Regions from separate parts of the Shewanella sp. BJSY2023SW007 genome, predicted to be linked through region 2. Evidence: predicted binding sites of a transcription regulator. Region 2 holds the regulator's gene; each other region holds the start of a gene.
The links. The regulator ArgR, encoded in region 2, controls arginine synthesis, uptake and breakdown. The targets are predictions, from matches to a motif close to ANTGAATANNTATTCANT.

Region 1 (7,951 bases), on a different contig from region 2:
AAGAAAAAAACGGTGACTTGAATTGCCGTTAATCCAACCCAATATACAGGTTAAGCCATTAACAGACCAGTAATGGCAACCCAACTGGAGAACATCATGAGCGATAAAATTGTGTACCTGAGCGACGACAGCTTTGAAAACGACGTCCTGAAATCAGAACTGCCTGTATTGGTAGACTTCTGGGCCGAGTGGTGTGGCCCATGTAAAATGATCGCTCCCATCCTGGACGATGTTGCCGAAGAATACGCCGGCAAACTGACCATCGCCAAATTGAACATAGATCAAAATAACGCTTCACCTGTTAAATACGGTGTTCGCAGCATCCCTACTCTGTTGCTGTTCAAAAACGGTGAACTGGTTGCCAATCAGGTTGGCGCCCTGTCCAAGACTCAGTTGAAAGAGTTCATCGACGCCCAGATTTGATCACTCAAATCAAATAAGTGACACCCGGCACGCCCTAGAAATAAAAATGTGCCGGGTTCAGTTAAACTTCTGGACGCCCTGTCCTGATAGTGCTACTTTAATAACCAGATTCTTTCTACTAACCCACTTCTCGCTGTTCAATCAACATCCATCAAGTCCAATTTGAGAGATTGAGCGCGTAAGCTTTGTCGCGTGAAACAAGACCCACCAAAAATGAATTTAACTGAATTAAAAAACAAGTCTATTGCAGACTTAGTCGCACTGGCCGAAGAAATGAAGCTGGAGAATATGGCTCGTGCCCGCAAGCAGGATATCATCTTCTCTATATTGAAAGCCCATGCCAAGAGCGGTGAAGACATCTTCGGCGGCGGCGTTCTGGAAATACTTCAGGATGGATTTGGTTTCCTGCGCAGTGCCGATGGTTCGTATCTGGCCGGTCCCGATGATATTTATGTTTCTCCAAGCCAGATCCGTCGTTTCAACATGCGAACGGGTGACACCATTTTCGGCAAAATACGTCCCCCTAAAGAAGGCGAACGCTATTTTGCTCTGCTGAAAGTTAACGAAGTTAACTTCGACAAGCCTGAAAACTCTCGCAACAAGATCCTGTTTGAAAACCTTACCCCACTGCATGCAGAAGAACGTCTGCGTATGGAACGTGGTAACGGTTCCACCGAAGATATCACAGCCCGAATTCTGGATCTCTGCTCACCTGTGGGTAAGGGCCAGCGTGGGCTGATTGTTGCGCCACCCAAAGCCGGTAAGACTCTGCTGCTGCAGAACATTGCCCAATCAATCACCTACAACAACCCTGAAGTAGTGTTGATGGTGCTGCTGATCGACGAACGTCCTGAAGAAGTCACCGAAATGCAGCGTCTGGTTCAGGGTGAAGTGATCGCTTCCACCTTCGATGAGCCTGCAAGCCGTCACGTACAAGTTGCAGAGATGGTTATCGAAAAGGCCAAGCGCCTGGTTGAACACAAGAAAGACGTAGTGATTCTGCTGGACTCCATCACCCGTCTGGCTCGTGCTTACAACACGGTTGTGCCTTCATCCGGCAAGGTGCTGACAGGTGGTGTGGATGCCAACGCGCTGCACAGACCCAAGCGTTTCTTCGGTGCAGCCCGTAATATCGAAAACGGTGGCAGCCTGACTATTATCGCCACTGCGCTTATCGATACCGGCTCCAAGATGGACGAAGTGATTTACGAAGAGTTCAAGGGTACAGGTAACCAGGAACTGCATCTGTCACGCAAGGCCGCTGAAAAACGGGTATTCCCTGCCATTGACTTCAACCGCAGCGGTACCCGTCGTGAAGAGAAACTAACCACGCCGGATGAGCTGCAGAAGATGTGGATCCTGCGTAAGATCCTCAACCCTATGGATGAAGTCAGCGCGATGGAATTCTTGATCGACAAGTTGGCAATGACCAAGACCAATGAAGAGTTCTTCACTGCGATGAAACGCACCAAGTCTTGATGTAAAAGGCAACGGTCCCAATCGGACCGTTCCTGCTCTGACACCCATTAACACCATTCAGTCAAAGTTTGTTTAACTGAATGGTGTTATGTCAAACAAGTTGATTCTTACAGGTCGAGCGCCAAGATTTTCGAGCGGCGATGGTAGTTGTAAAGCTGCTTCTTCTTGCTAGGCAAAGCATCCACCTCCACCAATTCAAAACCATGTTCCAGGAACCAATGAATGCTGCGGGTCGTCAACGCGAATAACCTGGAATAACCACGTACCTTGGCCTGGCCTATAATGTTTTGCAGCAGCAAACTACCACGATCGGCATCGCGATAGTCAGGGTGTACCACCAAACAGGCAAATTCGCCGGCATTGTCCTCTTCAAAGGGATAAAGCGCCGCGCAGCCTATCACCAAGCCATCACGCTCAATCAGCATAAACTGCTCTATTTCTATCTCCAGTTGTTCGCGGGAGCGACGCACCAGGATACCCTGCTCTTCCAGCGGGCGGATCAGGTTGAGTATGCCGCCAATGTCGGCAATGGATGCGCGCCGTAAACGCTCGGCACTCTCAGTGACTATCTGGGTACCTATACCTTCACGAGAAAACAATTCCTGCAACAGGGCACCATCTTCCAGATAGCTGACCAAATGGCAACGGGGTACGCCACTGCGACAGGCATCAATACTGGCCTTGAGAAACGCCATAGTGCCGACGCAACCTTCACCCTGGCCGGCCAGTTTATCGAGAATTTTCTGGGCATCGTTGGGCATCAGTTCGGCAATCACATCACCATTACGGTCCAAAATACCGTTCTGGGAGCTGAAGCCTATCATCTTGTCGGCTTTAAGCTTGATTGCTACTTGAGTCGCTACCTCTTCAGCGGTGAGATTAAAACTCTCGCCGGTGACCGAAGCTGCTATCGGCCCCATCAGGATGATGCAGTTATTTTCCAATTGCCGCTTAAGCCCTTGAACATCAATACGGCGCACCTTGCCGGAGAGGCAATAGTCAATGCCATTGTCGACCCCCAAAGGCTGGGCAATCACAAAATTACCGCTAACCACATTGATCTGAGCTCCCTGCATAGGTGTGTTCGACAAGCTCATGGACAACCTGGCAGTAATATCAAACTGCAAAGAACCAGCCACCTGCTTAATCAGCTTAAGAGTCGCTTCGTCGGTGATCCGTACACCTTGATGGTAGGCGGGCTCAATCTGATGATGAGCCAAGGATTCGTCTATCTGCGGCCGGGCGCCATAAACCAATACCACCTTGATCCCCAAGCTATGCAGCAAAGCAACATCATTGATGATGGAACGAAACTTAGGCTGAGCCAGTGCCTCCCCTCCTAACATCACAACAAATGTCTTGCCCCTGTGGGCATTGACATAGGGAGCAGAATGACGAAAACCATCAACCAATTCTGTGGTACGCACCTTGGGATTTACCTCACACTCGTTAAAGCCGGCAGAAATGAATGCCACACCTGTGGCACGAACAACATAATAATGCATTTAAATTCACTTAAAAAGCATTTGTTTGCAAATACGACCATTTCAACTCCTAACCATTCACATGCAGGACAAGCAATCTCCAAATACTTTTCCAAAGACAACTATCGAGTCAACATTCACAGCCAGGGTTCCAGTTATCGCAAAGAAAGGTATAGCAGGGATCTGTTGAGAATGTATGAACCCTCCAGCGACCCGGAACCTGCGCCATAAGGTTTGCTATCGTCGATGGGCAGATAGACAGGGCCCGCAACTCAGCCTTCCCAAACAAGAAACATTACAGGTAAGAGTTATAGATGCGGCGAATATAGAATCCAAAGTCAAACCCCAAGTGCCGACGTGCTGCCTGCGGGCTCGTACCTGGAAGGAGAGTTTCTGCAAATATCTAAACAACTGCCGCCCGATTATCAATTTTGAATTCAAACGCGGATCAAAATCAGGCTGATTGCTGTACCATATAGCCTCAGTTGCAGAGGCGATATCGAATAGGGCATCACAGCATCGGCCCGGTCTGATTGACATCGGCGACCGACATCTTTAAAACGTCAGCCAAGTTGGCGATAGCGCTACGAGACACAGCAAGGACACGGAACGATGGGACAGCTTATAGGAAATTTCTTCTCGGTAGTTTGGCGAGTTCTCGCTGCGGTTTTTGGTCACTGGCAAGCGCCGCCCTGGATGCATTGGTGCATAAAGCATCCCTTTAAAGCCTTGGGAAGCTTACTGCTGCTATCTGTGCTGACTGTGCTTTGCTGGGGTGGCTGGTATTGGTATCAGCATTTACCCAAGCCCTATACCCTACACTATACGCTCAAGGCGCCGAGGCTGACCGATTACCACCAAGCCAAACCTCAGGTCGCTCCCTTGACCCTGACCTTCAGTGGTTCGGTCGCACCTTTGGACGTCATAGGCAAACCAGTCTCCAAAGGCGTCAGCCTCAGCCCCCAACTCGCCGGGCAGTGGCGCTGGGCCAGTGACAAGCATCTGCAATTTATTCCGGATAACGACTGGCCGATTGCGGAAAAGTTCGCGGTCAGCCTGGATAAGAAGCAGCTGCTGGCAGACCATATCTTACTGGATAAATACCAGAGCGAATTCAGCACAGCCGCCTTCACCGCCACCATCTCTGATGGGCGTCTGTACCAGGATCCGGCCCAGCCGAGTATTCAAAAGCTGGTCGCCACCCTGGCCTTCAGCCACCCGGTGGATACGACCTCGGTCAAACCCCAACTGGCGATATTGCTGAGCCCCGGCTTGACCTACAGCGGCAATGGCGATACCGAAGTCACCTTCGACGACAAGCATCTGTTCGCTTACATACATTCTCCTGCGCTCGCCACACCACTTGAGCAGAGCACTGTAACCCTGGAAGTCAGCAAAGGGATCCTGGCGGCCAGCGGCGGCAACAAGGCAGGCAAGAGCCAATGGCAAGTAGAGGTTCCCGGCCGTTATCAGCTGAGCTTTAAACAGGCTCAGGTCAACTTCGCCTACAACGACAAGGATGAACCCGAGCCGGTACTGACAATGGAAAGCTCACGTCCGGTCAACGACGAAGCGCTTCAAGGCAAGGTACATGCCTGGTTGCTGCCGCTGAAAAATCCCAAGGGAAGCCGTCACTGGTATCAGGAAAATGTCACCGAACAGGTGCTGGCCAAGGCCGACAAACTGACCTTGACCCAGATCCCCGGTGCCGAAGGCCTCAACCAGTTGCACAGCTTCAAGCTGAAAGCTCCGGTCGATCGCTACGTGGCGGTAATGGTGGATAAGGAAGTCGAAGGCCAAGGGGGTTATCTGTCCCGCGATGCCGTGCTGACTGTGCTGCGAATGCCGCAATATCCCAAGGCGCTCAATTTCCTCGGCGAAGGTTCCTTGCTGACTCTGGACGACGATCAACGCCTCGGCTATCTGGCCCGAGGGGTACAAAAGGTGCAGATTGAGGTCGCCCAGTTACTGCCTGATCAGCTCAATGCCCTGATAGATCAAAGCTCGGGCAGCTTTGCCGAGCCCTACCTCAACAACACAGATTTCGACCGTTTGGTCACCCGTCAGGTGTTCAAGCAACAGCTTGCCGGGCGCGATCCCAGCAAGACGCTCTACGGCAGCGTCGACCTCAAGCCCTTCTTCAAGGACAAGCGCGGCATCTTTGTGGTCAAGCTTACTCCGGCCGATGAAAGAGACAGCCAAACCTTCGACTATTACCAAACCGAGGCCCACGATCTGCGCTTTGTGGTCGTGACAGATCTGGGCATACTCGCCAAACGCAGCCGTGATGGCAGCCAGGATCTGTTCGTGCAATCCCTCGGCAAGGGGACTCCGGTGGCAGGAGCCCGGGTGGCCGTCATCGGCCGCAACGGTTTGCCGGTAGCCGAGGCTTTAACCGATGAACGCGGTCATGCAAGCTTTGCCAAGCTTGGCGATCTGCGCCGGGAAAAGACCCCGCTCTACTATCGGGTCGAAAAGGATGGCGATCTCTCCTTCTTACCTTTGGCTGATTGGCGTCGCCAGCTCAATCTGTCCCGTTTCGACACCGGCGGCAGCTATGAAAGCGACGATCCCGGCGCCCTGAGAGCCTACCTCTTCACCGACCGCGGGCTATATCGCCCCGGTGAGACGGCTCATATCGCCAGTTTGGTGCGGGGGCAGGACTGGAGTACCGCCCTGGGTGGCCTGCCGGTGAAAATGCAGATCACCGACCCCCGCGGGGTAACCGTGCTGGATCGCACCTTCAAACTCGATGGCAGCGGCTTTGACAGCCTGGACTTCAGCGCCGGTGAAACCGCGGTTGCCGGTGACTATCTCGCCACTCTGTCCCTTATCAAAGACAGATACCGCCTCACGCGTCTTGGTGATGTCACATTCAAGGTGCGCGACTTCGAGCCGGATCGTATCAAGGTGCGAGTCTATTTGGGCACCGACTTGGGCACCGACAAGCAGTTTGAAGGCTGGCGCACGCCGCAGCAACTCAAGGCCGAGGTCTTGGCCGAGCAACTCTTCGGCGGCCCGGCGAGCGATCGCCGAGTCAGCGGCGAGATGGTGCTGTCACCAACCGATATCAGCTTCAAAGCCTGGCCCGGCTATCGTTTTGGGGTATTGGGCAAGCTCAAGGAATCGTTCCGCGAAGACTTGAGCGAAACCACCACAGACGGCGAAGGCAAGGCCAGCCTGGACTTGGCGCTGGACCGCTTTACCGGCAGCACCTACAAGCTGCACTTGCTGGCTCGGGTATTTGAAGCCGGTTCAGGCCACGGTGTCAGCGCCCAAGACCAGCTACTGGTATCCGATGCCGACTGGTTACTGGGCTACAAGAGCGATGGCGATCTGGACTTCATCAGCAAAGACGGCAAGCGTGTGCTCAACCTGCAAGCCGTTGGCCAGGACCTTCAAGGTGTGGCTACTGAGCTCAAAGTCGAGCGTATCGCCCGGCGCTGGGTGTCTGTGTTGGTGAAACAGAATGACGGCACCTACCGCTATGAATCGCGCCGCAAAGACAAACTGCTGGGCAGCACTGCCCTGAGTCTGGCCGCAAGCGGTGGCCAATTGGAACTCGACACCAGGGAGCCGGGTGATTACCGCCTGCGACTGCTGGATGAAAACGGCCGCCAGTTGAACCAAATAGATTACAGCGTTGCCGGCAGTGGCAACGCCAGTCGCACGCTGGAGCGCAACGCCGAGCTGGAACTGACGCTAAACAAGGCAGAATATCTGCCGGGTGAAAGCATTCAGGTGGCGATTCAGGCCCCTTACAGCGGCGCCGGACTCATCACCATAGAGAGAGACAAGGTCTACGCCTTCAAATGGTTCAAGGCCGACAGCACCCGTTCGTTGCAGAGCATTACCCTGCCGCAAGGCATTGAGGGCAATGCCTATATCAATGTGCAGTTCCTGCGGGCACCGGACTCGGAAGAAGTCTTTATGAGCCCGCTGTCCTATGCCGTGAAACCCTTTAAGGTGGATCTCGGTGAGCGGCGTCAGGCCATCGCCATGAGCCTGCCGGAAAAGGTAAAACCCGGGACGCAACTGGATATCGACCTCAAGCTGCCAAGCAAAGCCAGAGTCGTGGTATTCGGGGTTGATGCCGGTATTTTGCAGGTGGCCCGCTATGAAGCGCCGGATCCGCTGGCGCACTTCTTCGACAAGAAGGCTCTCAGCGTAGATTCGAGCCAAATTCTCGACCTGCTGCTGCCGGATCTCAAGGTGCTGATGCGCCAGGCCGCACCCGGAGGTGACGCCGCCGCGCTGCTGGCAGCCAACCTCAACCCCTTCAAGCGCAAGCGCGCCAAGCCTGTGGTTTACTGGTCGGGTATTCGTGAGTTGGCCGCCGGAGAGCAGCGGCTGCAATATACAGTGCCCGACAGCTTCAACGGCAGTATCCGCTTCTTTGCCGTCAGTGCCACCGAAGGCGGCATAGGCACCAGCGAGGCCAGTGTCGCGGTCAAGGCGCCTGTGGTGATGAGCCCCAATGTGCCGGCTTTCCTGGCACCCGGCGACACCGCCGATGTTACTGTGGGACTCTATAACACAGAAGCCGAGGCGCAGGATGTTACCCT
Region 2 (7,951 bases):
CGATAACAGCATAGAAGCCCGAGAACAATCCTGCCGTTGTCATCAGATTGGGCAATAGATAGATGCCACGGGTTTTTATTGTTGGCTTGGATAAATTTTGCATACACTTAACCTGATGATGTAATAAAACTCATAGCGGCAAAGATAACACACTTGCTCAGACAAGCTCACCCTGCAGAAACGGAAACAGACAATGATAAAGATCAGCCTATTTATGGCTCTGCTGGCATTACTCGGAGCCAACGCTGCCTCGGCAACGCCCATTTATACTTGGGTCGATGAAAATGGCGTCACCCACTACAGCCAAGAGCCGCCGCCACAGCGGCAAGCCACCGAACTGGACAGCCAAAATCTGCAACCCGCCAGAATTGGCACGGTCGCGCCGCAGCGAAAAGATGACGTTGTGCAGGAGACAGAGTCTGAGAAACAAGCCAAATTGATCAAGGAGAAAGATGCGGCCCAGGCTCAGGCTATTTGTGATAAGTCCAAATTCCAATTGGATGTCCTCAATACCCACACCAGACTACAACGTAAAGATGACGCCTCAGGTGAAATGATTAAGATGACAGAAGAAGAACGGCAGGCGCAGATAAAGGAGCAGCAGGAAAGAATTCGGCTGTTTTGCCAAAGAAACTAGCCAGCAAGGCCAGAGTAGAATAGGTTCTAGTAGCAAAAAGGAGCGCCGAAGCGCTCCTTGTTATTCCCGGAGTCGACTTACTTAACGAAGTCTACACCCAGTTTGATATCCGCCTTCAAGGTATCCAGCATGGCGTCACGGGCATTGGTTTCAAACGCGCTTAGCTCACCATACGGCAGAACCTTTTCGATACCATTCTTGCCGAGCACCACTGGCTGGGCAAAAAATTCAGCGTGCTCACTGCCACCGTCAACATAGGCGCACTCGATCACATTGGCTTCACCCTGCAGACCGCGGATCAGCGACAGACCGAAACGGAAAGCGGCCTGGCCCATGGACAGAGTCGCGCTGCCGCCACCGGCTTTGGCTTCAACCACTTCAGTACCGGCGTTTTGAATACGCTTGGTCAGGGCAGCAACTTCTTCATCAGAGAAGCTGACACCTTCAACCTGAGATAACAGAGGCAGAATGGTCACACCGCTGTGGCCGCCAATCACATTGACTTTAACATCGGCAACGTTCAGCCCTTTGGCTTCGGCGATAAAGGTTTCAGAGCGGATGACATCGAGAGTCGTCACACCGAACAGACGGTTCTTGTCGTAAACACCGGCTTTTTTCAGTACTTCAGCAGCAATTGCCACAGTGGTGTTCACTGGGTTGGTGATAATACCAATCAGCGCCTTGGGACAAGTCGCAGCCACCTTTTCAATCAGGTTACGGACGATACCGGCATTGATATTGAACAGATCAGAACGATCCATGCCAGGCTTACGGGCAACACCGGCAGAAATCAGCACCACATCAGCACCTTCCAGTGCGGGTGTTGGGTCTTCACCGGCAAAACCTTTAACTTCAACTGCTGTCGGGATATGACTCAGATCCACGGCAACCCCAGGCGTTACGGGGGCGATATCATAAAGTGACAGCTGAGAGCCGGCAGGTAATTGGGTTTTCAACAGAAGGGCAAGAGCCTGGCCGATACCACCAGCAGCACCTAGTACAGCAACTTTCATAGTTATCTCCGTCAATTCTCGGAATTATGTGTGACATAGATCTAATTCTGTGATGGCGCAACATTAAAGGATCGTCACAAAAATAGCAATTATCCCTTAGTCATATGACTCTGTTTCATCAAAAGCTGAATTAACTTCAGCGTTTTCTACTGCCCACTGAGGCTTCTTTTCCCCCCCCAATGACCTGCATTGCATTTTTATGCAGACATCTTGGGTATTTGTTGACACTTATCCGTTTGATATGCAGAATGACCGAGATTTTCTGAATAACGACAGAAGAAGATAATGCAAGCAAGCAAAAATCAGGATGAGCTAATCAGAACCTTCAAGGCTCTGCTTAAAGAGGAGCGCTTCGGCTCCCAGAGTGAAATAGTCAATGCACTGCAAGCCGAAGGCTTTGCCAATATCAACCAGTCCAAAGTCTCGCGCATGCTGAGCAAGTTCGGTGCAGTGCGCACCCGTAACGCTAAGCAGGAGATGGTCTACTGCTTACCGGCCGAACTAGGAGTGCCTACCGCCGGCAGCCCGCTGAAGAATCTGGTATTGGATGTAGATCATAACCAAGCCATGATAGTGGTACGTACCAGCCCGGGCGCGGCGCAGTTAATTGCCAGGCTGCTGGACTCCATCGGCAAGCCAGAAGGTATTCTGGGCACTATCGCTGGTGATGACACTATCTTTATCTGCCCTTCCAGCATCAAGACCATTGATGAAACTCTGGAAACTGTGAAATCGCTGTTCAATTACACAGACTGAGTTGAAGATGTCATAAAAAAACGCCCCTCACTGAGGGGCGTTTTTTGTCGCTATCGCATTATTAATCATCAAACTGGATCATAAAATCCAGAGAAGGGGCAAAGAAAGAGGAGCCTGTTACCGCCTGAGTAAAGTGCATCAGGTGATCATGGTGTCCTTCTCCGTCACCGAAAACCATACTGTGAAGCATCTTTTCGAAATGGCTTGGTGTCTTACAAGTAGAGATAAACATCAACCCCTGCTGTTTTACAGAACCATAAGGCATGCTCTGACGCAGGATCTCCATCGGCTCACCATTGTCATACTTGAGGTTTACCCGCTTGATATGCGCAGTCAAGGGTTTATCTTCCGAGGCGTACTCTATGTTGTCCTGCTTGGTGCGGCCTATGATGTCTTCCTGCTTTTTCAGCGGCAGTCTATGCCACTTACTCAAATTGTGGACATATTTCTGTACATGAATGTAGCTACCGCCACGAAATGCATCGTCTTCATCGCCTACCAGAGCTACAGCTTGACGACCTCTGCCCTTGGGGTTTTCTGTACCATCGACAAAACCGGTCAGATCGCGGCTGTCCATAAAGCGGAACCCACGTTCCTCCTCTTCCAGCTCGGCCAGGCCTTCCAGCATTTCATTGACCTCATTGGCCACCAGATGAAGAATATCCAGGCGATCACAACGCAGGTGAATAAAAATATCGAACTCTATCGCCGGCGCATCCCGGTTACCCGACTCCATAGCAGGGAATGGCTTGAGTTCAGTTGGCCTGCTTCCCGGATAGAGATGATCCCAAAAATTGGCACCAATCGCCACAAAGGCGTTAAAGGCACTGTCAGCATACTGATCTGCCAGCTCATACAAATACTGGGCGACATTGGCCAGGCAAGGACGCAGTTGTGACTCCCCGCCTTCGTTGGCATTGAACATCAGATAAACACTGTGCAGATTTCCCTCTGCGCAGATCCCCAGCTGTTCCCGTGGCATAACCTGTGTATCCATTTGCAATCTACCCTTTCAGATTAATTCATCTTCGGCCTTATTATCCGCAACTTGAGCATTAATTTGAATTAGCTCACGCACGTTTTTGCCGATTACTTTCAATAACCTGATGCCTGCCCGTCTTTACGGGACTCGGAAGCTCCCCGATAAACGCCGCTTTCAACATTGACGCCTATGGCCTGATAACCACCAAAAGCCCCGAGAGAATCACTCAAAGTATGCCCCTTTTTCATCAGCTCACGGCGGGTTTCCATGGAAAAGCCCGACTCGAGACTGATATAACCGCCATCTGTCATCTGCTCGCCGGTCGGTTGGCTGGAACCTGTATGCAGTATTCTCGGAGCATCGCCCGCCTCCTGCAGGTTGAGGCCAAAATCAATCAGATTAATCATGATCTGGGCATGCATCTGGGGTTGGGTGGCTCCCCCCATGACGCCAAAGCTGAGCCAGGGCTTGCCATCTTTGGTGACAAAGGCCGGAATTATGGTATGAAACGGTCTCTTACCCGGTGCATAGGAGTTGGCACGCCCAGGAGTGAGATCAAACAGCTGGCCTCTGTCCTGCAACACAAATCCCAAGTCCGGAGGCGTCATGCCTGAGCCCATACCACGATAATTGCTCTGGATGAGGGACACCATATTGCCTTCTTTATCGGCGGTAGTGAGATAGATGGTATCACCGTGTAAAAGATTGGGATTACCCGGCTCAACGCTGGCGGCGGCTTTGTCAGCATCGATAAGCTTGGCTCTGGCGTAGTTGTATTCTTTGGAAATAAGTGAGGCTACCGGCACTTTGGCAAAGTCCATGTCGGCGTAGAACTTGGCTCGGTCGGCAAACGCCAGCTTTTTTGCTTCCACGAAATGATGCACATATTCGGCGCTGCCCAACCCCATGGCCTTGAGATTAAATGGCTCCAGGGTTTTAAGGATCTGCAGTGCCGCTATCCCCTGGCCGTTGGGCGGCAGCTCCCAGATATCATAGCCCCGATAATTAGCCGATACAGGCTCGACCCACTCACTCTTGTGAGAAGCGAGATCTTCATAGGAAAGATAACCGCCCTGTTGTTGCATATAAGCGGCAATACTGCGGGCTATCTCTCCTTTGTAAAAGACATCCCGGCCCCCCTTGGCAATTTTTTCATAGCTGTTTGCCAAAGCCGGGTTTCGAAACAATTCACCGACGGCCGGCATGCGGCCACCTGGCATATAGGTTTCTTTAAACCCCGGGTATTTGGCCAGCTTGTCACCGCTGCGCGCCAGATAGAAGGCGATGAGCTCGGAAACCGGAAATCCTTCACGGGCATAATGAATAGCCGGTGCCAGGTTATCCTTCATGGGCAATTTGCCGAACTTGTCATGCAGTTCATACCAGCCATCCACGGCACCGGGCACGGATACGGGCAAAGGCCCATAAGGCGGCAGCTGCTCAAGCCCTTTGGCCTTGAGCATCTCCAGCGTCAGAGAAGCCGGACTGCGGCCAGAGGCATTAAGCCCATAGAGCCGCTGCTCTTTGGCGCTCCAGACAATCGCAAAAAGATCGCCGCCTATGCCAGAGCCTGTAGGCTCCACCAACCCCAGCATGGCATTGGCGGCAATCGCGGCATCCACGGCGCTGCCACCTTGTTTGAGAATATCGACCGCCACCTGAGTCGCCAGTGGTTGGCTGGTTGCCGCCATACCATTGACCGCATAGACTTCAGAGCGGCTCGCAAAGGCCGCGCCCGTGATTCTGTCCATCGCCATGCTTCCCGTGCTGCAGAAAACAGTCAAACTCCCAATGACGCCGAGTAACAGCTGACGGCATGAGCTGTTGCTGATATTCCGTATCCCTTGTACGTCCTGCATTTTATTATTGCTGTGGTTATGCATCTCGCCTCCGCTCTCATCCCGGAGCGGCGCATGGGCGAGTCCGGGGTTCAGTGAATACCTATGGTGAATTCAATCAAACCGATTGTTTGGTATAACACAGAGACAAACAAATTATCACCCACAGCAAACCTATGAAACAATTGTTGTTAACAGCCATTACCGAACAACACCAACGGATGTTCCAGTGCCGACAGCCTGACTCTCTGCCCTGGAGAAAACTGTACCTGATGACTACGAACCTCGAGTATGACTCCCTCTTGCTGCACATCATAATGGCAAACATTGCCCAGAAAACGCCGCTCGGTAACCACGGCCAGCCCCTGTTCGTCGGGACGTAACTCCAACTGCTGTGGCCGCAGCAACAACTCGCCCTGCCAGTTCAGTGGCAAACCATGGGGCAAAGAGCTTTTAAGGCGGCCGATTTGAGTATCGACACAGTGCTCGCAGCTGACCTTGGCCTCAAGATAATTACCGCTGCCGAGAAAGTCCGCCACATAGCGATTGACCGGGTTGGCATAGAGAGTTTCAGCACTACCTTGCTGCACTATTTTTCCATCTTCAAACAGCGCCAGGGTATCGGCAAAAACAAAGGCCTCATCCTTACTGTGGGTCACAAATACGGCGCTGACGTTACGGCTCTTGAGGATCGCGCGAATCTCCAGCATCAGCTCGCCGCGTACCTGGGCATCTATGTTGGAGAAGGGTTCATCCAACAACAGCAGTTCAGGCTCATAGGCAAGCGCCCTGGCAATCGACACCCTCTGCTGTTGACCGCCGGACAACTCGTGGGGATAACGTTCAGCAAGCCCGGTGAGCTTGACCAAGTCCAACATCTCCTCAAGCCGGCTCAGGCGCTGCGCCTTATTCAATCCCTTGACACCAAAGAGGATATTCTGCGCGAGCGTCAAGTGGGGAAACAGGGCATAGTCCTGAAAGATCATCCCCACGCCACGCTCCTCTCCCGGAACCTGCAGCTTATCCGTGGTTACTGCACGGCCGCTGATATGAATTTCACCGGCGGAGACCGGCTGCAGTCCGGCAATGGCTCTGAGCAGAGTCGTTTTACCACAACCACTGGGTCCGAGCAGAGCGGCAATTTCACCGGCTTGCAAAGTAATGCTCAGCCCTTTGAGCACCTGCTGGGCGCCATAATGGCTATGGAGTTGCTTGACACTCAGGGTCGACATCAGTTGTTTTGCTCCAGCGAACGGTTGAGATAAATCAAGGGCACCAGCCCCACCAACACAATAACAATAGCCGCCAACGCCCCCTGCTCCAACTGCTCATCGGAGACGTATTGGAACACTTGGGTGGCCAGGTTGTGAAACCCTACAGGGCTTAGCAGTAAGGCAGCCGGCAACTCTTTCATCGCCTCGATAAATACCAGCAGCAGAGCGGCAAAAATACCGCTGCGCAGCAATGGCAGATGGATTAATGCCAGTACTTTACCCGGTGTCTTGCCCAGACTGATGGCCGCCATATCCAAAGAAGGCGACAGCCGTTTGTAACTGCTCTCTATACTGCCGATGGCAATGGCGGCAAAACGAATACAAAACGCCAGCACCAAGGCGGCGATACTGCCGGTGAACAGCAGCCCCGGGCCTTGACGCTCGAACAGGGCGTAGAGATCATCGATTCTGAAATCGAGCCAGGTCAGCGGAATAAGCACGGCAATCGCCAGCACAGTGCCCGGCAGTGCATAGCCGGTACTGACCAGACGGGATGGCAACATGTCCCACTTTCGCGGGCTCAGGCGGCGAATGAACATCAAGAGGATAGCCAAGAGCAAACACAATACACTGCTGATGGCGGCGACCGTTAGGCTGTTGAGACTGTACTGCCAAAAGTCACTGTTCCAGCTCTGTTGCCAGTAATCCAAGGCGTAACTGCCGAGAATGACAAATGGCAAAAAAAACGCCAGCAGCAGCAACAGCGAGCAGTAGCCGAGCGCCAACCACTCACGCCAACCTTTGAGCCGGTATGGCTCTGGTGCCTCAAGCAACAGCTGTTTTTGAAACAATTGCTGTTTACGCCTCGCCATACGCTCCAGCGCAAACAGAGTAAAGACACCAAGCAACATCAATAGCGAAATTTTAGCCGCGGCCGCCAAGTCACCATAGGCTCGCCAGGTGTCGTAGACAGCCGTGGTCAGGGTGGATACCGCAAAATAATTGACCGTCGCCAAGTCAGCCATGGTTTCCATGGCCACCAGGGCGACACCGGCCGCCAGCGCCGGGCGTGCCATTGGCAGCGACAAACGCCAGAAACTCTGCCATGGCGAGCAACCCATCACCTTGGCTGCATGCTGCAAACTTAAGGATTGCTCCAGAAACGCGGTGCGCCCCAAGAGGTAAACATAGGGGAAGAGTACCAGCGACAAAATCACAGTGGCGCCGCCCAGAGTTCGAATATCGGGAAACCAGTAGTCGCTTACCGATTGCCAACCAAAACTTGCGCGTAAAAACCGCTGCACAGGCCTAATGCCGTTCACTTAGTGTGAACGGCATTTTTCTTAGGCTTAATGGGATACTTGTTTTTACTCATTTTTAACGCACGTGGATAGGCTCTATCCCGTTTCCCATCAAGCTTGAACTGCCTCGCATTACGCACTATGTCCAAGACATCTCTCGGGACATTCCCAGGCGTTTGAGATGACAGCTGAGTCAGTTTAAAAATGATA
Region 3 (7,951 bases), on a different contig from region 2:
AGCGCTCGAGTTGCAGTTCGCCCTCGAGGGTTTCAGTCAATAGGGTGCAGTTCTCTACCCAGTCACCATCATTGGCATAGATAAAGCCGCTCATTTCCGTGAGCTCAGGCTGGTGAATATGACCACAGATGATGCCGTCCACCTTCTGTTTGCGACCATAGCGCACCACGGCTTCGCGAAAACTGTTGATGGCTTGTTGAGCCTTGCCGACTCTTTGCTTGATAAAGCCGGCCAAAGACCAATAGGGATAACCGAGACGGCGGCGAACCTTGTGCAGATGGCGGTTAAGAAACATCAAGACATCGTAGAGGTGATCGCCGAGACGGGCGGTGATACGGCCGATACAGACTTCGGAGTCAAACTGATCGCCATGCAGCATTAGCAGGGTTTTGCCGCTCAGGGTTTGATGTCGGTACTCTTTGCTGATAATGACATCGGCGAGTTGCAGCTGGTGGTAGTCCTTAAACAGCTCGTCATGGTTGCCGGGCAGATACACCAGTTTGATGCCGCTCTGCGCCATCTGCAGCAGTTTTTGCAGCAGTTGGTTGTGACTCTCGGGCCAGAATACCCGGCGTTTGAGGGCCCAGATGTCGACTATGTCCCCCACCAGATACAGCACCTTGGGTTGAACGCTGTTTAGGAAATGCAACAGGTATTCGGCCTTGCAGTCAATGCTGCCCAGGTGAATATCCGAGAGCCAGAGGGCGTTGAGCTTGGTGACAGACTCGGCTACGCGGCGGGAGTATGGGTGAAATGTCGATGGTTTGTTGACCAATGACTTGCTGCCTTTCATCGCGGCTCCTGGATAAAACCAGTGAAACGGGTTTGACTGTGAAAGACTCTAAGCCAGCTATTTGACCTTGAAGTGACGTCTTGATGACCTTATTGTGACGCCCTGGAACTTGCCTCGATATCATAGGGCAATATGATGCGAAACTCGCTGCCATGCCCCGGCGCACTGATCAGACGGATCTCGCCGCCAAGCACTTGAGTCACCAGGTTATAAACTATGTTCATTCCCAGGCCACTGCCGCCTTGACCACGTTTGGTGGTAAAAAAGGGAACAAAAATATTCTGTTGTACCTCGGTATTCATGCCGCAGCCATCGTCACGATAGACAAGCTCTATACCACAATCGCTACGGTTGACATCAAGCGACATCTGTCCCTCGCTTCCTTCTGGAAAGGCGTGTACCAGCGAATTGGTAAACAGGTTGCTGATAATTTGGTAAAAGACGCCCGGAGTGGCGTAGAGGGTGATATCGGCCGGACATTGATAGCTGTACTTGTGCGGTGAGCGGTGCAGCATGGGGTTGAGCGACAGGAAAATCTCATCCAGATAGTGCCCCAGGTTAAATTCCCGCAGTTCTTCATGGGACTGATCGACGGAGAGTTGTTTGAAGCTGCGGATCAGCTTGGCGGCGCGCTCCAGGTTGGTCAGCATCAGACGGCTGCAGTCGACCACTTCATTCTGGTACTGTTCGAAATCCTGCTGATCGACATCCTCGGCGTAAAAGCGTTTGTTGAAGGCTTTAACATTCTCCGCCAGATGCGAAGCCGCGGTGACACAGATACCTATGGGAGTGTTGACTTCATGGGTGATGCTGGCAACCAGACCACCCAGAGTGGCCATTTTCTCCTTATCCAGCAGTTCAGACTGCGCCAGTTGTAACGCTTCCAGGGTGTGGTTCAGTTCATCATTGCTCTGTTGCAGCGCTTCAGTGCGCTGTTTAACCCTCAGCTCCAACTCCTGATTGAAGCGGCGCAGTGCCGATTCGGTTTCTTTCAGTTTCTGAATATCCTTGATGGTTCCTGTAATCCTTAAAGGGCGCCCCTTTTGATCCCTGGTCATGACCCGGCCACGATTGAGTACCCAAAGCCAGCGCTCATCACGGGTTTTGCCGCGATAGCTGAGTTCAAATTCTTGCCGGCCTTTATGAAGGCAGGCATCAATCTCGGGCCAGATGAGCGGCAAGTCCTCTGGATGGACACAGCGCTCCAACGTATCTTTCAGGTGGGTTTCGGGCTCGGGATACCAGAGAAAGGCGTTATTACGCTTGGCCTGCTGCGTTCGCAGATCCCAATCCCAAAACTCATCGCCACTGCCGATAAGTGCCAGTTGCAGCTTTTGCTCGCTGCTCGCCACTTGTTGCAGCAGCTTTTGTTGCTCAATAAACTTCTGCCACCTGTTATAGGCAAAGCCAAATATCAGGCTCAGCAGCAATAAGCTGTAAATAGTATAAGCCCAAGGGCTTTGCCAGGGCCTGGGGGTTATGCTCAGCTGCAGGCTCTGCGCCGGGCTGGTATTGCCGTCAACATCCACGGCTCTGACCATAAAGCGATAGTCACCGGGTTTGAGCGTCGGGAAGAAGGCGGTTCTGGCCCCCTGGGTATTGAGCCACTCCTGCTGCAAGCCTTCGAGCTTGTATTGATACTCAAGATGCCTGGCGTGATGCAGGTTCGGGCTGTGGAATTTGAGACTCAGCGGCAAGGCATCAACCCCCAGAACCAGTTTCTGTCGGCTCCAGGGTTTTGGTGCGTGCTCTTGTGTCTGCCCCAGCGCCTGCAGTTCATCTATGATCGGCTGCTCAGGTGGTTTCCTTGCGGTTATAGCGGAGGGGTGAATATGGTTGAGGCCTTTTACACCGCCGAGAAACAGACTACCGTCCCTATCGAGAAACCCGGCGCCAAAGTTGAACTCGTTGGCTTGCAAGCCATCTTCATAAGCAAAATTCCGGCTTGTGCCTGCTGCGGGATCCAACCATGACAGACCGCTGGCGCTGCCAATCCAAAGTTTGTTGTCGGCATCATGTTGCATCAGGTAGGCGACATCGCCTATCAGGCCGTGTTGGCGGTCAAACATTTGATACTGCCCGCTATGTGGGGTGAATGAAAATACGCCGTCGCTGGACGCTATCCATAACTGTCCATCCGGGTGTTGATAGATGGAAAACAGGTGCTTGCTGGGTAGAGGAATTTCAGTATCTGTGGACCAATGAGATACACTGCCATCCGGCTTGAGCCTGAATAGGCCTTCACCGTAACTGGTGATCCAGATATTGCCGCCGTCATCCTCCAGTATCGAGGTGGTTTCTGTTTTGGGCAGCGGCGTGGCATCCGGCGCGGCAAAGCCTTTTTCGATACCAAGATAACGGCTGACTCCGGCTTCTTTGGTGGCTATCCAGGCGATGCCACTTTGATCAAAGGTTAAACTGTAGAGGGTGTTGGCCGGTAGTGAGCCAGGTTCATTGGCCTGATGGCGATAGTGCAGATAGCTGTCGCGCTCGGCATTGAAGATCAGTAAGCCTTCGCCCCGGGTGCCAATCCACAGCCGGCCCTGACTGTCTTCTTTGATAAAACCGATAAAGGCCTTATCCAGCAGTTGGCTTGCCAGCGGCGAGGGTTTGAAGCCTTGAATTTTGCCCGAGTCAGACTCCAGTGCCTGATAAAGGCCGCTGGCGGTGCCGACCCAGAGTTGCCCCAGATGATCGCGAAAAATCGCTCTGACATCGCCATTACCCAGGTTGTGGCTTTCGAAACTGTTGGGGAGCAGTTTTCCCATGGCTTCCTGATTGAGATCCAGCTTACCGAGACCGGCTCCCTTGGTTGCTATCCAAAGTTGGTTGCTGTCATCCAGATGCAGCGTCTGAATGGTCTTGCCATCGCTGTTTGGTTGCCAAAGAAGCTCCCGGGTTTGAGGTGTAAACCGCACTAGACCGAATTTATCCACCGCCAACCAGAGCCGTTGCTGTGGATCCAAAACCATATGTCGAATGCCGGCATCGCCAAGTTGGTTGATGGAGTAAGGTACAACTTCGGTTCCCAAAGACCAGTGCCAGAGTGCTCCTTTGCCCGCGAGCCATAAACTGCCGTCTTTGGCCTGTATCAGAGACTCGACTTGAGCAAGTGCTGGCAATATTGTCATCTGTTGCCATGACTTGCTGTCATCCAGCTGCCAGAGCGAGTCTCCTGCAAGATACAAGTCGCCGGAAGGCGTTGCATAAAACCTCAGTTGTGAAACGGCATTGGTCTGAAGCTGCTGGCTACCCAGGCGTTGGCGGCGTTTGGGGTCGTAGCGCCAAACCTTGGCATCATCCATCAGCAGCCAGAGCATGCCTTGCTTGTCTTCTGCCAGCTCGCGGATCCCGGTCAGCGGCAGATCGGCTTCGGCACCCAATATTTCAAAGCGACCACTGTCCGGATGATAAAGATTCAAGCCATCACTCAAGGTCAGCAACCACAGCTCATCTTGGCTTGAAAACAGCAACCTTTCAATGTGATTGCCACTGGGACCGTAGGGGGCGTCTTGCTTACTGTAGAGCCTGAAGTGTTCACCATCGAAACGGTTCAATCCGGCTTGAGTGGCTATCCAAAGATGACCGCGATCATCTGTGGCGAGGTCATTGACAGTATTCATCGACAAGCCGTCTTCGGCCTGAAATTGCTCAAGGACGGGGCGATAGCCCAATGACGGCGTCAGGCTATCGAGACACCAAAGTGCCGTAAAAAGGAGTAGAAGCGCAGAGATTTTCACCGAAAAGCCTCAAAAACGAACTTTTTTCAGTGTAGATGCTGGTGGCTCAAATGCGAATTTTGTCAGCACATTCTAGTGCTTATAAATAAAACGGCCGCATGTAGCGGCCGTTGTCGGGAGGTTAGGTTACATTGTCCCTAGAACAGCAGATGTGCCATTCCGGCAATTACCGGCAGGGTGACCAGGGTACGCAGCAGGAAGACTGCGAACAGCTCCCAAATTTTCACCGGTATCTTGCTGCCGATAAGCAAGGCGCCTACTTCACTCATGTAGATCAATTGGGTGACCGACAGCGCCGCAATCACAAAACGTGTCATGTCGGCTTCTATGCTGGTGGCCAGAATTGAGGGGATAAACATATCGGCAAAGCCAACGACTATGGTCTTGGAGGCCTGGGTGGCTTCGGGAATTTGCATCAATTCCAACAGCGGAATAAAAGGCATGCCGAGATAGTCAAATACCGGGGTGTATTCGGCGATGACCAAAGCTATGGTGCCTATAGCCATTACGACAGGGAGCACCCCGAAGATCATATCGATGACATTCTTTATCCCTTCGGAGAGCACCTTGAATATACCGCCGGTATTGGCTGCCTTGGTGAGCGCCAGATCCAGCCCCCAGGACAGGGAGTTATGGCCTTCGGGCAGCGACTCATCATCTATCTGCCTGGGGCTGCCATCAACATAGACATCTTTCTTGCGTGACAGCGGCGGCAACTTGGGTACAACTATGGCGGCAACAATACCGGCCAGGCAGACGGTCAGGTAAAAGGGCACAAACATCGCCTGCAGTTTTACTTGAGTGAGCACCACAAGGGTAAAGGTGATGGAGACTGCCGAGAAGGTAGTGCCGATAACCGCCGCTTCACGTTGGGTGTAGAAGCGGTTTTCATACTGCTTACTGGTTAGCAGAATACCGACACTGCCATCCCCGAGCCAAGAGGCCATGCAGTCGATGGCGCTGCGTCCCGGCAGGTTGAACACCGGCCGCATCAATTTGGTCAGCAAGGTACCGAAGAGTTCCAGCAGGCCAAAGTTGAGCAATAAAGGCAGGAACATACCGGCAAAAAAGAACACACAGAAGAGCAGCGGCAGCAGGTCATTCATCACCAAGGCGCCGGTGGAATCCGCTCTGAGCATCTCTGGGCCAACCTGGAAGAAGGTCAGGCAGATAAATATAGCTCCCAACACTCTGACCAAGAGCCAGGCAGGGCTGATATTCAACAGGGAATTGAGAAACTTGCTGTGGCGAACGAAGCCGGGACGAAGGAGTTTTACCAACACACTGGCCGTGGCCATAAATACCACTATGGCGCAAATTATGCCGGTCAAATAATCATTGAGCAAACTTTTGAGTTCACCGGCCAACACAGCTACAGGGATCGTCAGTTCGTTGTTATAACTGATAGGTGTCATAAAGAGTAAGACACCGAGCAGAGATGGCACCAGGAAGGTGAGTATGGTTGCTATGTTGCGGGGTTGTTTTTCGCTTGCCACGTTTGTTACACCCTGAATTTACACTAATGAATGAGTAAAAAATTACTCGCCAGGGGCAATATTGGCTTTGGATGCATTTTCATTCAGCCAGCCCCAGAATTTAAGGGGGCAAGATTACCCCCTTAATGCGGCTATGTAAATTCATTCGCTGTCAGTTCTGTCTCTTTGATCACAACAGCATAGTTATTAGCAGTCTTTGCGTAATTATTGTTTGAGCAGTTCCTAATGAAAAAGTCTTCAAAAATAAATAGTTAAATAATTGTTGCTCAAGCCGGATCCGGGCTTGAGCGTTAACCGAAGGTTTGTCTCAGATTTAGTGACCTGTCGGCACTGGCCTTTAATTGCAATACGGCTTGCTCTACTTGACCTAGGGCAGAAACGTTGTCATTGGTGGCGCCATGAATCATCTGGATGCCGTTTGCTATTTCCTGTACCACTTGCCCCTGCTGGGTGGCTGCCACGGCATTTTGTCTGGCGAGATCGTGTATTTCACTCATTCCCTGGTTAACTGTGTTGATGGACTCAACTGCCGATAATGCTTCGGTTGCACATTTCTGTGCTTGCTGTCTACTGGCTTCCATCTCAGTGGCCCACTTGGTCAGCATGTTGAACATAGTCTCTATGCTGGCTGAAATGCTTTTGGTGGACTCTTGGGTGCGAGCCGACAAGGCTCTGACCTCGTCGGCGACCACGGCAAAGCCGCGTCCTTGCTCACCGGCTCTGGCTGCTTCTATGGCCGCATTGAGGGCCAGTAGATTGGTTTGATCGGCAATGGCATCGATTTCCGACATGGCATTGGCAACCTGCTGAGCTTCATCGTTCAGATGCTTGGCATTGGAAGCCGCTCTGGCTACATCATCGGCCAGGTGGAGAATATGTTCGCTGTTCTGATGCATCACATCTCGGCTTTGGCGGCAGAGACCATAAGCCTCATCTATACGGCCAGAAGTTGCTCGGGTATTGTCGGCTACCTCGCTGATAGTAGCGTGCAACTCTTCAATGGCGCTGGCAATTTGATGCATCTGTTGCTGCTCCAGATCCATACCGACTCTGGCCTGCTCGGTGGCCACCACTAATTGAGCGGCAATATCATTGGTTTTAAGCGCCTGATCCTGAGTCCGGCCCAATACGCCTTGAAGCATGGCAGCTTTACGTTGTAACTGGAATTCGAGCACAGATGAGGTATCGTGCCCGGCATAGATGAAGCGACTGACAGAGTCGTACTCTTGCTTGAGTGTTATCAGTCGGGCGGGAATACGAAAGGCTTCGTCATAGAAGATTGCCAGATTGAGCGCCATCAGTATGGCTCCGGCCAACATCACGCCCCAACCCCAAATATAACCACAGAGCAGCAGACCTGCCCCGGCCATCAGTGCTGAAAGTAAGCGTTTTTGTGTCAGCGTCAGTGGATCTTTAACTACTTTCCCTTGGTTCAGGCGGCGGTAAACTTTGATGGCCCGCTTAACAGTCTCTTGGCTTGGCTTAACTCTGACGGATTGATAACCAATGATTTTTCCCTGCTCAAAGATAGGAGACACGAAAGCATCGACCCAATAAAAGCCACCGTCTTTACAACGATTTTTGACCAACCCTCGCCAGGATTGGCCAGCCTTGAGGCATTGCCACATTTCGGTAAAGGCCAACTTGGGCATATCGGGATGGCGAACCAGGTTGTGACTGTGGCCCAATAACTCGGCTTCAGAGAAACCCGATATCTTGGCAAAGGCAGGATTGACGTAAGTGATAACGCCGCGAAGATCTGTAGTAGAGATGAGTTCGTCGGTGGATTGCAGACAGACTTCCCTGTCTGTAGTGGTGGAATTCCTTCTGGACATCTTTATTCCGGCTCAGAGTTAGTGGCCCTATGTCGATCCGGGCCTTATTATTACTTTAAGTGTGATAAGCATAACATTTTTGTGGTT

Region 1: a site for ArgR is predicted at 3,401-3,418, ahead of argA (amino-acid N-acetyltransferase). Genes of this name have one in related genera too.
Region 3: a site for ArgR is predicted at 6,100-6,117, ahead of ACMHXE_RS09620 (YjiH family protein). Genes of this name have one in related genera too.

Annotation. Positions count from the first base shown of each region.
Region 1 is NZ_JBKORL010000095.1:57,337-65,287, forward strand. It holds gene trxA (thioredoxin TrxA) at 97-423, shown strand; gene rho (transcription termination factor Rho) at 637-1,902, shown strand; gene argA (amino-acid N-acetyltransferase) at 2,010-3,329, opposite strand; gene ACMHXE_RS16515 (MG2 domain-containing protein) at 3,999-7,951, shown strand, end outside.
Region 2 is NZ_JBKORL010000073.1:1,296-9,246, forward strand. It holds gene pssA (CDP-diacylglycerol--serine O-phosphatidyltransferase) at 1-103, opposite strand, end outside; gene ACMHXE_RS11760 (DUF4124 domain-containing protein) at 194-637, shown strand; gene mdh (malate dehydrogenase) at 715-1,650, opposite strand; gene argR (transcriptional regulator ArgR) at 1,936-2,406, shown strand; gene ACMHXE_RS11775 (Dyp-type peroxidase) at 2,468-3,403, opposite strand; gene ggt (gamma-glutamyltransferase) at 3,502-5,145, opposite strand; gene ACMHXE_RS11785 (ABC transporter ATP-binding protein) at 5,418-6,461, opposite strand; partial or broken gene ACMHXE_RS11790 (ABC transporter permease) at 6,458-7,747, opposite strand; partial or broken gene ACMHXE_RS11795 (IS4 family transposase) at 7,759-7,951, opposite strand, start outside.
Region 3 is NZ_JBKORL010000063.1:29,176-37,126, forward strand. It holds gene ACMHXE_RS09610 (UDP-2,3-diacylglucosamine diphosphatase) at 1-793, opposite strand, end outside; gene ACMHXE_RS09615 (two-component regulator propeller domain-containing protein) at 883-4,533, opposite strand; gene ACMHXE_RS09620 (YjiH family protein) at 4,671-6,029, opposite strand; gene ACMHXE_RS09625 (methyl-accepting chemotaxis protein) at 6,320-7,864, opposite strand.